3 regions of the Priestia sp. P5 genome follow, and region 1 is predicted to be linked to each of the others. Evidence: riboswitches for the same ligand, from Rfam matches in the RefSeq annotation. Region 1 holds a riboswitch; each other region holds the start of a gene.

Region 1 (4,213 bases):
AGCTTCACAGCTTCGATATTCAATTCATACGCCAAGTGACCTAAATCGTATTCATCAAGTACGGTAGATGTTGAGCCGAACGTATTGGTTTCAATGATGTCAGCACCTGCTGCAAAGTACTCTTCATGAATGCGCTGAATGACATGAGGCGCTGTTCGAGTCAAATATTCGTTGCAGCCTTCATATTCTTCGCCGCCAAAATCTTCAGCGGTTAAATCAGCGTCTTGAATCATCGTTCCCATTGCTCCATCGATGACGAGTATTCGCTTCTTTAGTTGTTGTTCGATAAGTGAGCTCATTTATATCTTCCTTTCTGATGTAACAAGTTGCTTGTCATGAATATAGCGTGTTAGAATTTCGGTCATTTCATAGCGCATAAACGGCGTAATTAAGTAAATACCGTCAAATAGCTCATATGCTGTATCAATTAAGTTTTTTGCAATCGCAAGGCCTTCGACTTCACCGCGAAGCCGGTCATTTCCCGTTGCGTCCATGCGTTCTAGAATATCTTCTGATAATTTAATTCCAGGTACTTCATGGTGAATAAATCGAGCATTTCTTGCGCTTGTTAACGGCATGATCCCGATGTATACCGGCGTTGTTAAATGTTTGGTTGCTTCATATACCTCTTCAATTTGCTTAGTTGAATAGAGAGGCTGAGTAATAAAATAGTGAGCCCCGCAGTCGATTTTCTTTTCCAAACGCTGAACGGCTCGGTCTAAGTGACGCACGTTTGGGTTAAAGGCAGCTGCAATGGAAAAATTGGTTTTTTGACCAAGCGGTTTGCCGGAATAAGATAGTCCTTCATTAAACTGAGCGATTAAACTAATCAAGTCAAATGAAGATAAATCGTAGACTGAAGTGGCGCCAGGGAAATCGCCAACTTTTGACGGATCACCAGTAATTGCAAGTACTTGATTCATTCCTAGCGTATGAAGTCCCATTAAATGAGATTGAAGTCCAATTAAATTTCGATCGCGACAGGTAATATGAATAAGCGGTCGTGCTTTTGTTTCTTGCTGCATCAGTGTTGCCATTGCCAAGTTGCTGATGCGAGGTGAGGCAAGAGAATTATCAGCTAATGTAATAGCATCTACGCCGACTTTATCAAGTGCTTTTGCGCCTTCTAAAAATTTCGTCGGACCAAGCTGTTTGGGCGGATCTAGCTCGACGATAACCGAGCGGCGCTTCTTTACAATTTCATGCATATGAGGTTTATCCTGCTGCTCACGCTCTTGAACCGTAACGGCAGGTCTCATTTTAACGACTTTACTTGTAATCGGAGGCAGGTCTTTTAAGGCAGATGACATTGCGCGTACGTGGGCTGGTGTTGTACCGCAGCATCCTCCAATCAAGCGAACCCCTTGTTCGCGGAATAAACGTGCGCTTTCTACAAAGTAGTCTTCATTCGTTTCATATTCGAGCTTTCCTTCTACATACGCCGGAAGGCTGGCATTAGGGTAAGCAGATAAGAAAGCCCGATCAGGAAGCGGTACTTCTTCAAGAGACTGAATCATATGATAAGGACCTAAACGGCAGTTTAGCCCGACAACATCTGCTCCCAAGTCTTCTAGTTCTTTTAATGCATCTGCTAAAGGACGCCCATCTTGCAGTACGCCAATATCATGCAGGGAAACGTGGGTAATAATAGGCTTATCCGTTTCTTTTCTTGCCAGTGTAAGAACGGTCTTTAATTCTTCGAAATCATAGTATGTTTCAAATAAAAGGCCATCCACGCCTTCATTTAAAAGCCAAAACATTTGTTCACGAATGCTTCGCTTAACTTCTTCTAAACTAATAGCGTTTTTTTGGAAAGAACGAATTCCGCCGAGTGTACCAACCACGTAAGCCTGATCTTTTGCAGCTTGTTTCGCTAATTTTACACCAGCAACATTGATGTCTTTGACTGAATCTTCTAATCCATAACGGGCAAGTTTTTGATAATTAGCAGCGTACGTATTTGTTTGAATAACGTTTGCACCAGCTTCTACATAGGCTCTGTGAATACGAGAAACCTCTTCTGGTTTGGTGATGTTTAGTTCTTCAAAACAGCTGTCAATACCGTGTGAGTAAAGGAGGGTACCAGTGGCACCATCCCCAATTAAAATTTTAGACTTTAAATCTTCAAGTAACCCCATGTCAAAACCTCCTTAAATTGTTCCGCTTCTATTTCACGAGTGATTCGTTTTATGCAATATGCCGATAAAATAGAAAAAGTCTTCTTAAGAAGAAGACTTTTTTCGCCTTCTTATCTTCCAAGCAATAAATTGCTTGCTGGATTTAGCACCATGTCTCTAACGACTGGTTGCTGAGGTTTCAAAGGGCCAGTCCCTCCACCTCTCATGATAAGAATCAATTGTATATAATTGAAACATATTTTTTTAAATAGAAAGAATACTTATTTAATAATTTATCTGATTTTTAGAAATTATACAACAGTAAATTATGAATTTCCAGCAAATATTGAGGAAAATTTAAAAGGTAAAGGGAAAATATCCGTATATTTTGTTTAAAAATGACTGTTATGTTAGGGGTTAAGGAGTTTTTTTTAAGAAATACAAAAAGAAAATGAAAAATAAAAAATAAACGAAAAGGCACAAGCGCTGGGTATGCGTAGATTTACACGTAAAAAGGCTCGTCTTTTTTTAATCATTTCTACATATAGTGAACTATGAAGGGTAGAAGGGTGATGGGCATGAAAAGGTGGAAACTCACGCTGCAGGTTGCTGCTACGTATGTAGGAACCGTTGTAGGAGCCGGTTTTGCAACAGGCAAGGAAATTGTTCAATTTTTTACACAGTACGGAGAACTTGGAATGGTCGGAATTTTGGTCAGCGGCTTGTTTTTTATTTGGCTAGGTTCAAAAATGATGCTGCTTTCGCACGCAATTGGGGCTTCTTCTTATCAGCAGCTTAATACATATTTATTTGGTGATGTGCTTGGAAAAGTGGTAAACGGTGTAATGATTGTCATTTTATTTGGAGTAACTTCAGTCATGCTAGCGAGTACGGGGGCAATAGGAAAAGAACAGTTTGGGCTGTGGCCTCCTGTTGGGATGATTTTTACAATTGTTTTAACTTATATATTTATCGCAAGAGGAATTAACGGTATTTTAATGGTTAATTCTCTTGTTGTGCCGATGATGCTTTCATTTGCTTTTATCATCTTTGTGCCAAATATCAGCTATTTCTCACTGATTCAAACGAAGCCGGATTTAACGCTCGTCACGCAGTGGAAGTGGGCGGTTAGTCCCTTTTTATATATTTCCCTAAATCTAGCTTTGGCTCAGGCCGTTTTGGTTCCATTAGGAAGCTCCGTGAAAGATAGGAGCGTGATTAAAAAAGGGGCCGTAATAGGAGGATGTGTACTTACGTTTATGCTTGTTTCTACTCATCTTGCCCTTTCCAATTTGCCTTATTCATTTCAACTTGATATTCCTATGAGTGCCGTTGTTAAAAATATCTCAGCGTGGGTGAATGTTTTATTTACGGTAGTTGTGTTAGGCGAGATTTTTACTACATTGATTGGAAATGTATTTGGAATCGCTAAGCAGCTTCAGTCATTTCTTCCCCTGAATGATAAGCAAGCTTTTGCGTTTATTATCTTGGCATGCTTTATTATTGGGCAATTTGGATATGCACAGCTTCTTGAGTTTTTGTATCCGATATTTGGCTATATTGGACTAGCTTTTGTATGGATGCTATGTATTAAAAAAGAAAAAATAAGCTAAAAGCTAGATTTTAAAGAATAGATGTGAAAAAACGAAGTTAAATGATGTGACAAGTCGATTTTACTTTGCTATAATGTAAAACAAATAAGACTCTAGTAGTCGAATATATTATCCTTCGGGGTCGGGTGTAAGTCCCAACCGGCGGTGATAAAGCATATGCTTTTAAGCCCGTGACCCGTTTTCATACGATGTATGTTAGCGGTGGATCTAGTTAAAATCTAGAGCCGACAGTAAAAGTCTGGATGGGAGAAGGATCAGGAAGCACAGTTGTTTTTTTGTGTTGTATTAATAAGGGACAGGTTTGCCTTTTTTAAAGCTACCCTTGTTTTTGTACACAAAATATAACTGTTTATTTCGTATACAATTAGCGGAATTTTGCATAGATAAAACTGATTCAGCTCAGCCGACCCCTTGGACGTTTGTTCAAGGGGCTTTTTTATTTTCAGTGGTTGGGGGAAAGATAAATATGAAAAAAAAGCAGCT
Region 2 (4,213 bases), on a different contig from region 1:
AGCGCTTTTTCTACCGCTTCATAGCAGCGGTCAAAATCATCTTCAAGCTTCCCTAAATATTTCGGAATTCCCCCGCTTCTTACGATTTGTGCAAGTGCCATATAGGAGTTGCTGTTGCGGATTTTCCCTGGTTCTAGCGGCTCGTTCACATCAAGCAGTTCGCTTCCTGTTGTTAACACGCCAACCACTGGCTGCTTCACCACGGCTACATCCGCATAGCCAAACGTAGCTAAAAAAGCGGTGACGCCCGGATTGATGCGCGTTCCTTTTGAAACGAGCACGTCTCCTTTTTTTGTTTCTTCTCCTTTTAATGCAATGTGTTCCCACTTTGAAGCAGGCCGGCTTAACGCCATATACGTTTTGCCTTCTTTTTCATACGACTTCGTTACTTCAAGCATCACAACCGCATCACATGAATGAGGCACTTGTGCTCCTGTCATAATACGCACTGCTTGAAACGGCTTTAGTTCTTCTTCAAAAACAGAGCCAGCGCCGATTTCACCTACAACTTCGAACTCTACAGGATGTTCAATTGAGACTTCTATGCAGTCTTGCGCTCGAACTGCAAAGCCGTCATAAAGCGATTTATTAAAATGAGGCACGTTTTGGTCGGCGACAATATCTTCTCCTAAATAGCGTCCGTAGCTTTCGGTGATCGATACGCGTTCGATGCTGCCTTTTCTTTTATATGTCATGACTTTTTCAATTGCTTCAGGAATTGAAATAGGTGTTCTGCTTTCTAACATACATTCTTCACTTCCTTTATGTCTGTTCACTTTTTGCGCTATGGTGTAAAATCATAGCATATCTCACTATTTCTATCATACAACAAAATTTACTGAAAAAGGATGAAAACACCGATGTCTTCTTTTACACATTTTAATGACCAAGGCCGTGCCAACATGGTCGATATTAGCGAAAAATCTATCACTCGCCGCGCTGCAACCGCTCGTTCAAGCATACTTGTTAACAAAGGAATTCACGAAGCCATTGTAGAACATAAGATCGGAAAAGGCGACGTGCTTGCTGTCGCACAAGTAGCGGGAATCATGGCTGCAAAACGCACGTCTGACATTATTCCGATGTGTCACCCCCTTTTATTAAAAGGCGTAAACCTTTCATTTGACTGGGATACAAGCAATGATCAATACCGTTTATTAATAGAAGCAACTGTTAAAACGGAAGGCTCAACGGGCGTTGAAATGGAAGCTTTAACAGCCGCTTCTGCCTGCGCTCTAACCGTTTATGATATGTGCAAAGCCATTGATAAAGGCATGATTATCGGCGAAACGTATCTGCTTGAAAAATCAGGCGGCAAAAACGGTGACTACAAGCGTACGGAAGCGTAAAGGAGGTACATAATGAGCGTACATGAACATAAATCTAAAGCAACTCAGCCCGTTCGCTGCAAAGTCATTACGGTATCCGACACACGTACAAAAGAAACCGATAAAAGCGGTGCGCTGATGATCCAACTTCTGAAAGAACATGACATGCAAGTCGCTTCCTATGAAATTGTAAAAGACGACCAAACGTCGATTCAACAAGCGATACTTGCCGGATGCAGTGATGAGGACATTGACGTTGTTCTCACAAACGGCGGGACTGGCATTACAAAACGAGACGTTACGATTGAAGCCGTTCAAGCGCTGATTCATAAAGAAATCGTTGGGTTTGGCGAGCTGTTTCGCATGCTGAGCTACACCGAAGACATTGGCAGCGCAGCGATTATGAGCCGGGCAATTGCCGGGACGATTAACGAAAAAGCCGTTTTTTCTACACCAGGATCAAGCGGTGCTGTTCGTCTAGCTATGACCAAACTGATTTTGCCTGAACTTCGCCACGTTGTGTGGGAATTAAACCGCCAGCGCTGACAAAATGCCTATGCGCGTGCATAGGCATTTTTATTAATCATAGTCTTTATGTACCCACTCATCTTCTGGAATGCCTAAATCTTCTCCAGAAAAACGCTCTTCTTTAAACGGATCTCCTCTAAGATGAAAGCCGTTTTGCTCCCAAAAGCCAGGATGATTTTCATCAATAGCTTCAAAGCCTCGAAGCCATTTAACACTTTTCCAAAAGTACAAATGCGGAACAACCAATCGCAGCGGATATCCGTGCTTAGCTGTAAGCGGCTCTCCGTTAAAGGAATGAGCGAGAAGAATATCGGCTCTCAGTAAATCTTTTACTTCAATATTTGACGTATAGTCATTATCTCCGTGCAGCATGATGTATTTACTTTTCAACTCCACGCCAACTGCTTTTAAAAAGTCTGTAAACAGCACGCCCGTAAATTCATTATCAAGTCTTGTCCATCTCGTTACGCAGTGAATATCACATTTCACCGTTGTTTGCGGCATGTTCAATATATCTTGATACGAAAGCGTCACTTCTTTGTCTACCAACCCAAACACGCGAAGCGTCCACTCCTCTAAGTTATACTCCGGCACGTCGCCTTCATGCAAAATAGGAAAGCGCTCTGTCACTACTTGCCCCGGAGGCACTCGTCCTTCATACTTTGGATCAATTTCTGGTGTTTTCATTCGTTTAATACGGTCTGCTTTGTTCAAATAATCACCTCGTTGTTTTTTGTACATAAAAAGCCCTTCCTTAAATAAATAAGGAAGAGCTTTGTTTCAGCTTCTTCCTTATCTCTAAGAGCGATACACTCTTAAGGATTTGGCACCATTCTGTCATAGACAGCGGTTGCCGGGTTTCACAGGGCCAGTCCCTCCACCTCTCTTGATAAGGAAACAAATTGTATTTGTTTTATGTAATAAAGTCAGTATTAAGCTTTTTGTCATAATTGTCAATATTATTTTTCTTTTTCGCCAAAAAACTTTAAAAACAGATAGGGTTATAAGGTTTTAGTCTACTAAAATACCATATAAAGCCTTTACCCTTCTCCATCAATCATCGTATACTTCCTAGCAAAGCGCTTGTAGTAAATTTGCTCATCCTCTTGTCCATCGTTAAAAACAAGTCGGTTATGATCAATATCTTTTTCTTTTAACACATAGCCTTTTTCGTTCATCATATGAATATATTCATCTAAATGTCCTTTTTTCACCATATAGTGAAGAGCATCATCTGAATCCGTAGTCTCTTCTACATCTTGACTTCCCACTTCTAATTTGAATACGGCTTTTGCCGTTTGAATGGGACGGTAGTCTCCAAACATCTTTTCCCAGTTTAGTAGCACCAGCGCGCCGAAGATTATGATACCTCCTCCAGCGGCTACGGTTAGTAAGAATCGTTTTGACACTTCTTTCTCTCCCTTACATTCTTTTTCTTCTATTTAATACAACAGATTGCCCTAAACTTGTTTTGACGCCAAGTCCTAGATACACGACAGCACCTAAAGCAATTGAAATACAAGATGTGCTAATCGCAAGTGAAGATGCAGACAGCTTATTTTCTAAAAAATAGTGAGAAGTATAATTGCCGATAATCACAGCGGCTGACATCACACTTACTAATAAAACAGGTGTCAACGCAGCTTGTCCCAGTGATTGAACTCGGTAAGAAATAGATTTTTCAATTAAATAGAAGTTATATATAACCGATACACCATACCCTCCGTAAGTCGCGACAACCGGTCCAATTTCTTTTAAGCTTGAAACCAACAGTACGTTTAATACTATCTTCACAACAATTCCTAAGCCCAAGCCTAAAATTAGCTTCTTTTGTTGATTAATTCCTTGGAGAATGGCGGCTGTTACGGTAAAAAGAGCAAAAAGAATCGCAGCAGGCGCATACCATTGTAAAACAACTCCACCGATTTCAGGACTGTTTTTCGCTCCAAAAATCATCATATATACCGGCTTACCCAATAAACAAAGCCCTACCGCAGCAGGAAGAGTAAAAAACAACAGCAGCTGCAGCGTTTTTGTAATCTTTCCTTTTACTTCCCGTAAATTTCTTTGCACAAAAGAAGATGTAATGCCCGGAATTAGCGACATGCTGAAGGCAGTCGCTAACGATACCGGCACCATCACCAAAATTTGCGCTAATCCAATGACGGAGTTAATCGTTTCAGCCTTAGCTTGTCCATATCCTATTGATTGAAAAAGCATGTTAATCGTAAACGTATCAATATTTTGATAGATAGGAATAGCTAAACCAACTAATACAAACGGAACAGCGTACGTCACAAGCTCTTTGAACATTAAAGAGAACGGAACGGATTTATTATTCTTTCCGCTGTTCACTT
Region 3 (4,213 bases), on a different contig from region 1:
CTCCATTTGGCAAAGTTACAATGTTTTCTTCCACAAATGAAACGCCTGCTGATTTTAAACGCTCAAACTCCTCTTCAATTCCGTCTACTGCTAGCGCGAAATGATGAACTTTACCTTCGTTAGGTAAGCTTGAGTTATACCCTTGAATTAACTCTACGATTACATTGCCTTCTAAACCTAGAAAAGCTAGCTTCAAAGATGGATCGGTATGTGGTAGTGTTTCGATGAGCTCTAATCCCACTTTTTGCGTATAGAACTCAATAGATTCTTCTATATCCTTTACTTGAACGCCTACATGTTCAAATTTTAAAATTGTCATATGCATCACCCGTATCTATAGTATGTAAAAACTATGAAATATATTAAAGAGAAAGGATATAGAAGTCAAGATAGGGCTGCTTATCAGGAAAGGGCTCTTAAATCATATTTTTGCTGGAGTGAATAGGGTAGAGGCTTCCATCAAGAGCAAACGAAATTTTGCCTGTTTCTTCAGATACAACTAAAATTAATGCATCCGATTTTTCCGACATTCCAATGGCTGCACGGTGACGTGTTCCCAATTTTTTGGTCGTTGAAATAATAGACGAGAGAGGTAAAACATTAGCAGCTGAGATAAGCTGATTATTTCTAATTAGGACGGCTCCGTCATGTAAGGGTGTCCCTGGATAGAACAGTGTTTCAACTAGCGTAGCGCTGACAGGAGCTTGAATAGGCATTCCTTTTTGAATAAGAGGGTCTACATTTTGTTCCCGTTCAATGACAATTAAAGCGCCGTGACGTTTCTCAGAAAGGTTATGAATAGCTAAGGACAGAGCAGCATATTCAAATGTATAAGGCGATAAGTAATGACGCAAGTAATAAGAGGCGGCCGTAGCTTGAACATCTTGAAATAACCTTCTCATCTCCTCAAAATCACATAGGATACAATGATCACTCGTGTCTAAATGTTTAATTAAATTAGAGGCTTCAGTTGAAATTTGCTGTAAATATGTTCGCACATTATTTTTAATTGTATCGTCTAATTGAAAGGGTTGTCTCTCCATCTTATATAGCTCCTATCTGTCAGTCAGTGTTATCTGTAATGTGTGCTAATGTGGGTGAATTATCCGTAAAGCTTATAAATCCCTTATTAATTTTATAGGGAGGTTTTGTGTTTTATTTAGCAAGAGAATATAAAAAGTTGGAGAAAAAAGAAAGCGTTTTATAAACTGGTATGTTCACATTTGGTTTAAATTTACATATGTTGTTTTAAATAAAAGTATAGATATTTCTGTGAATTTAAAGTATAGTTTTCTTATCGGATATATGATTTTTAATGTTGACAAATATTCTAAATATGCTAAAATTTTTAAAAAATGCTTATCAAGAGTGGTGGAGGGATCTGGCCCGCTGAACCCCGGCAACCTGCTTAGCAAGGTGCTAATTCCAGCAAAGTGTGTATCATTTTGAAAGATAAGGTGAAAATTTATTGCCTACCCAGTCTTTCAATATGGAAGACTTTTTATTTTGATATAGCGCAAGCGATAATTTAAGGAAGGACATTAATGACTGTAACCCCCGACTTAAAACAAATCTTTGAGCACGTGGAAGCAAAGTAAGAATTAAATAGTTTCGCTGACTAGACACACTAGAGGCGGTTTTATCCAATTCTAGTGGGTAAAACCGTCTTTTTTTATTGGATAACGCGGATAACTAAGAATTGGAGTGAAGAAAATGGCAGACTTATATACGTACGAAAACTGGAGTGATACATTTCCAGAGTTCGACAGTGAAGACGAAACAAAAGGAGCCCTTTCAGCATTGCAGTGGGCGTATGATACCTACGGAGATTCAATTATTTATGCATCAAGCTTTGGTATTGAAGGGATCGTGTTAATTGATTTAATTTCAAAAGTGAAAAAAGATGCTGAAATTGTCTTTTTAGATACGGGCGTTCATTTTAAAGAAACATATGAAGTAATTGATGCAATTAAAGAACGCTTTCCTGATTTGCGTATTCATATGAAAAAACCGGATTTAACGCTTGCAGAACAAGCTGAGAAACATGGAGATGAGCTTTGGAAGAGTCAGCCTAACTTATGCTGTCAAATTCGAAAAATCATCCCGTTAAGGGAATCTCTCGCTCCTTATGATGCGTGGATTTCTGGTTTGAGACGCGAGCAGTCTGAATCTCGTGCCAACACGAATTATTTTAATAAAGATGAGAAATTCAAGAAAGTGAAAGTCTGCCCGTTAATTCATTGGTCTTGGAAAGAAGTTTGGCGCTATGTGTATAAGCATGATTTACCATATAACAAACTTCATGATCAAGGCTACCCAAGCATCGGCTGTGAGCCCTGTACCGCACCTGCCTACAATGTAGACGATTTACGTTCAGGAAGATGGGCAGGTACACAAAAAGTTGAATGCGGATTACACGAATCTTAAATACGAAAGAGCTGAATAAATGATGCTTTTATATGTTGCCTTTATCATTGCGCTTTTTTTTGCAATGAATATTGGGGCAAGCGGTGCAGCAGCAGCTATGGGCGTTTCATACGGCTCCGGTGCGATTAAAAAGCGAAGAGTAGCCCTGTTCATCTGTGCTGTAGGTATTGTGCTCGGAGCCATTATCGGGGGCGGCGAGGTGGTAAAAACCATCAGTTCAGGTATCATACCTGAAAAATTGCTGTCAGTAGAATTAGTTATTATCATTCTGGCTGCTGCAACGCTGTCACTCTTTTTCGCGAATTTAATTGGTATCCCTCTATCAACAAGTGAAGTAACGGTTGGTTCAGTTGTTGGAGTAGGAGTAGCTTATCAATCTCTGTATGTGGAAAAACTTTTAGTTATCATGTCTTTTTGGATTATTGTTCCACTGGTTTCATTTGTCATTGCTTTTTTGATTGGAAAAGTGATAAAACGCAGAGCGCATAAAAAAGAAGTAGAGGGAAAATGGAAAAGAGTTTTAACGATTTTAGTTATAGCCACGGGATTCTTTGAAGCCTTCTCAGCTGGAATGAATAACGTGGCAAATGCTGTCGGTCCTCTAGTAGGAGCTGGATTAATGGATGCCACAACGGGTGTCATAGCAGGAGGATTGGCTGTGGCGCTTGGAGCCCTTTTACTAGGAAGCAGAGTTATTGAAACAAACGGGAAAAAAATTACTCGCTATTCTGTAGGAGAAGGGTGCATTATCTCGGGTACTGGTGCTTCTCTTGTTACAGCAGCTTCACTTTTTGGTTTGCCAGTACCGCTTACACAGGTCACTACGTCTTCTATTATTGGAATAGGAGCAGCGAAAACGGGATTCACGAAAGAACAGCGTGAAGTGGTCATTCAAATGTTAAAGGTTTGGATGGTATCCCCCGTATTTTCACTCGTAATCTCATATGTTCTTGTGAAATTAGTACTTGAAAGCGACTTATATTCATTTGTGGTGCTAGCTAGCGGCTGCATTGCCACAGCAGGTGTTCTAAGCTTAGCTAGAACGACTAGAAGAAAAAGAGCAAGCTTGCAGTCGGAAAAAGAAAAAATGACTGCGTGATTCAAGTGCTTTTTATTATATTGTGTTAATTATTTAAGGAGGATTTTACAAAATGACAACAATTCAAGCACACGGTGGAGAATTAATTAATTTATATCAACCAACATATGACTACACGTCACTAACAAAAGAAATCGAAGTAGATAACATGGCTTTAAGTGATTTAGAACTAATTGGAATTGGTGCTTACAGCCCAATTACAGGATTTTTAGGAGAAAAAGATTATCAATCAGTTGTTGAAAATATGCGTTTAGCAGATGGAACAGTATGGAGTATTCCTATCACTCTTCCTGTAACAGAAGAGCAAGCTAAAGAATTAAACATTGGCGACAAAGTAAAGCTTGTTCAAAACGGCGTAACGTATGGTGTTTTAGAAGTTTCTGAAGTATATACGCCAAATAAAGAAAAAGAAGCGGAAAATGTGTACCGCACAGCAGAACTTGCTCATCCTGGCGTGAAAAAAATGATGGAACGCCCAAATGTATACGTAGCAGGTCCAATCGTACTAGTAGAACGTACACCTAAAACGCGTTTTGAAAAGTATTACCTAGATCCAACTGAAACAAGAGCAGCATTCGAAGAACGCGGTTGGAAAACGGTTGTTGGATTCCAAACTCGTAACCCTGTTCACCGTGCGCACGAATATATTCAAAAAACGGCATTAGAAATTGTAGACGGCCTGTTCTT

The links. Region 1 has a riboswitch for S-adenosylmethionine ahead of MMB69_RS20340 (bifunctional homocysteine S-methyltransferase/methylenetetrahydrofolate reductase). Riboswitches for the same ligand answer to the same signal wherever they lie in the genome.
Region 2: it holds a riboswitch for S-adenosylmethionine, as region 1 does, so the genes downstream of both, MMB69_RS05595 (sulfite oxidase-like oxidoreductase) here and MMB69_RS20340 (bifunctional homocysteine S-methyltransferase/methylenetetrahydrofolate reductase) in region 1, are expected to answer to the same signal.
Region 3: it holds a riboswitch for S-adenosylmethionine, as region 1 does, so the genes downstream of both, MMB69_RS21560 (phosphoadenylyl-sulfate reductase) here and MMB69_RS20340 (bifunctional homocysteine S-methyltransferase/methylenetetrahydrofolate reductase) in region 1, are expected to answer to the same signal.

The regions. Positions count from the first base shown of each region.
Region 1 covers NZ_JAKWFJ010000002.1:703,901-708,113, forward strand. Annotated here, with positions in the region: gene metH (methionine synthase) at 1-299, opposite strand, end outside; gene MMB69_RS20340 (bifunctional homocysteine S-methyltransferase/methylenetetrahydrofolate reductase) at 300-2,138, opposite strand; SAM riboswitch class I at 2,246-2,352, opposite strand; gene MMB69_RS20345 (YkvI family membrane protein) at 2,696-3,730, shown strand; FMN riboswitch at 3,838-3,988, shown strand.
Region 2 covers NZ_JAKWFJ010000001.1:1,081,635-1,085,847, reverse strand. Annotated here, with positions in the region: gene MMB69_RS05610 (molybdopterin molybdotransferase MoeA) at 1-746, opposite strand, end outside; gene moaC (cyclic pyranopterin monophosphate synthase MoaC) at 861-1,349, shown strand; gene MMB69_RS05600 (MogA/MoaB family molybdenum cofactor biosynthesis protein) at 1,362-1,874, shown strand; gene MMB69_RS05595 (sulfite oxidase-like oxidoreductase) at 1,908-2,570, opposite strand; SAM riboswitch class I at 2,646-2,752, opposite strand; gene MMB69_RS05590 (hypothetical protein) at 2,897-3,265, opposite strand; gene MMB69_RS05585 (putative polysaccharide biosynthesis protein) at 3,279-4,213, opposite strand, start outside.
Region 3 covers NZ_JAKWFJ010000003.1:6,682-10,894, reverse strand. Annotated here, with positions in the region: gene MMB69_RS21570 (VOC family protein) at 1-319, opposite strand, end outside; gene cdaS (sporulation-specific diadenylate cyclase CdaS) at 417-1,043, opposite strand; SAM riboswitch class I at 1,357-1,459, shown strand; gene MMB69_RS21560 (phosphoadenylyl-sulfate reductase) at 1,714-2,427, shown strand; gene MMB69_RS21555 (inorganic phosphate transporter) at 2,447-3,526, shown strand; gene sat (sulfate adenylyltransferase) at 3,579-4,213, shown strand, end outside.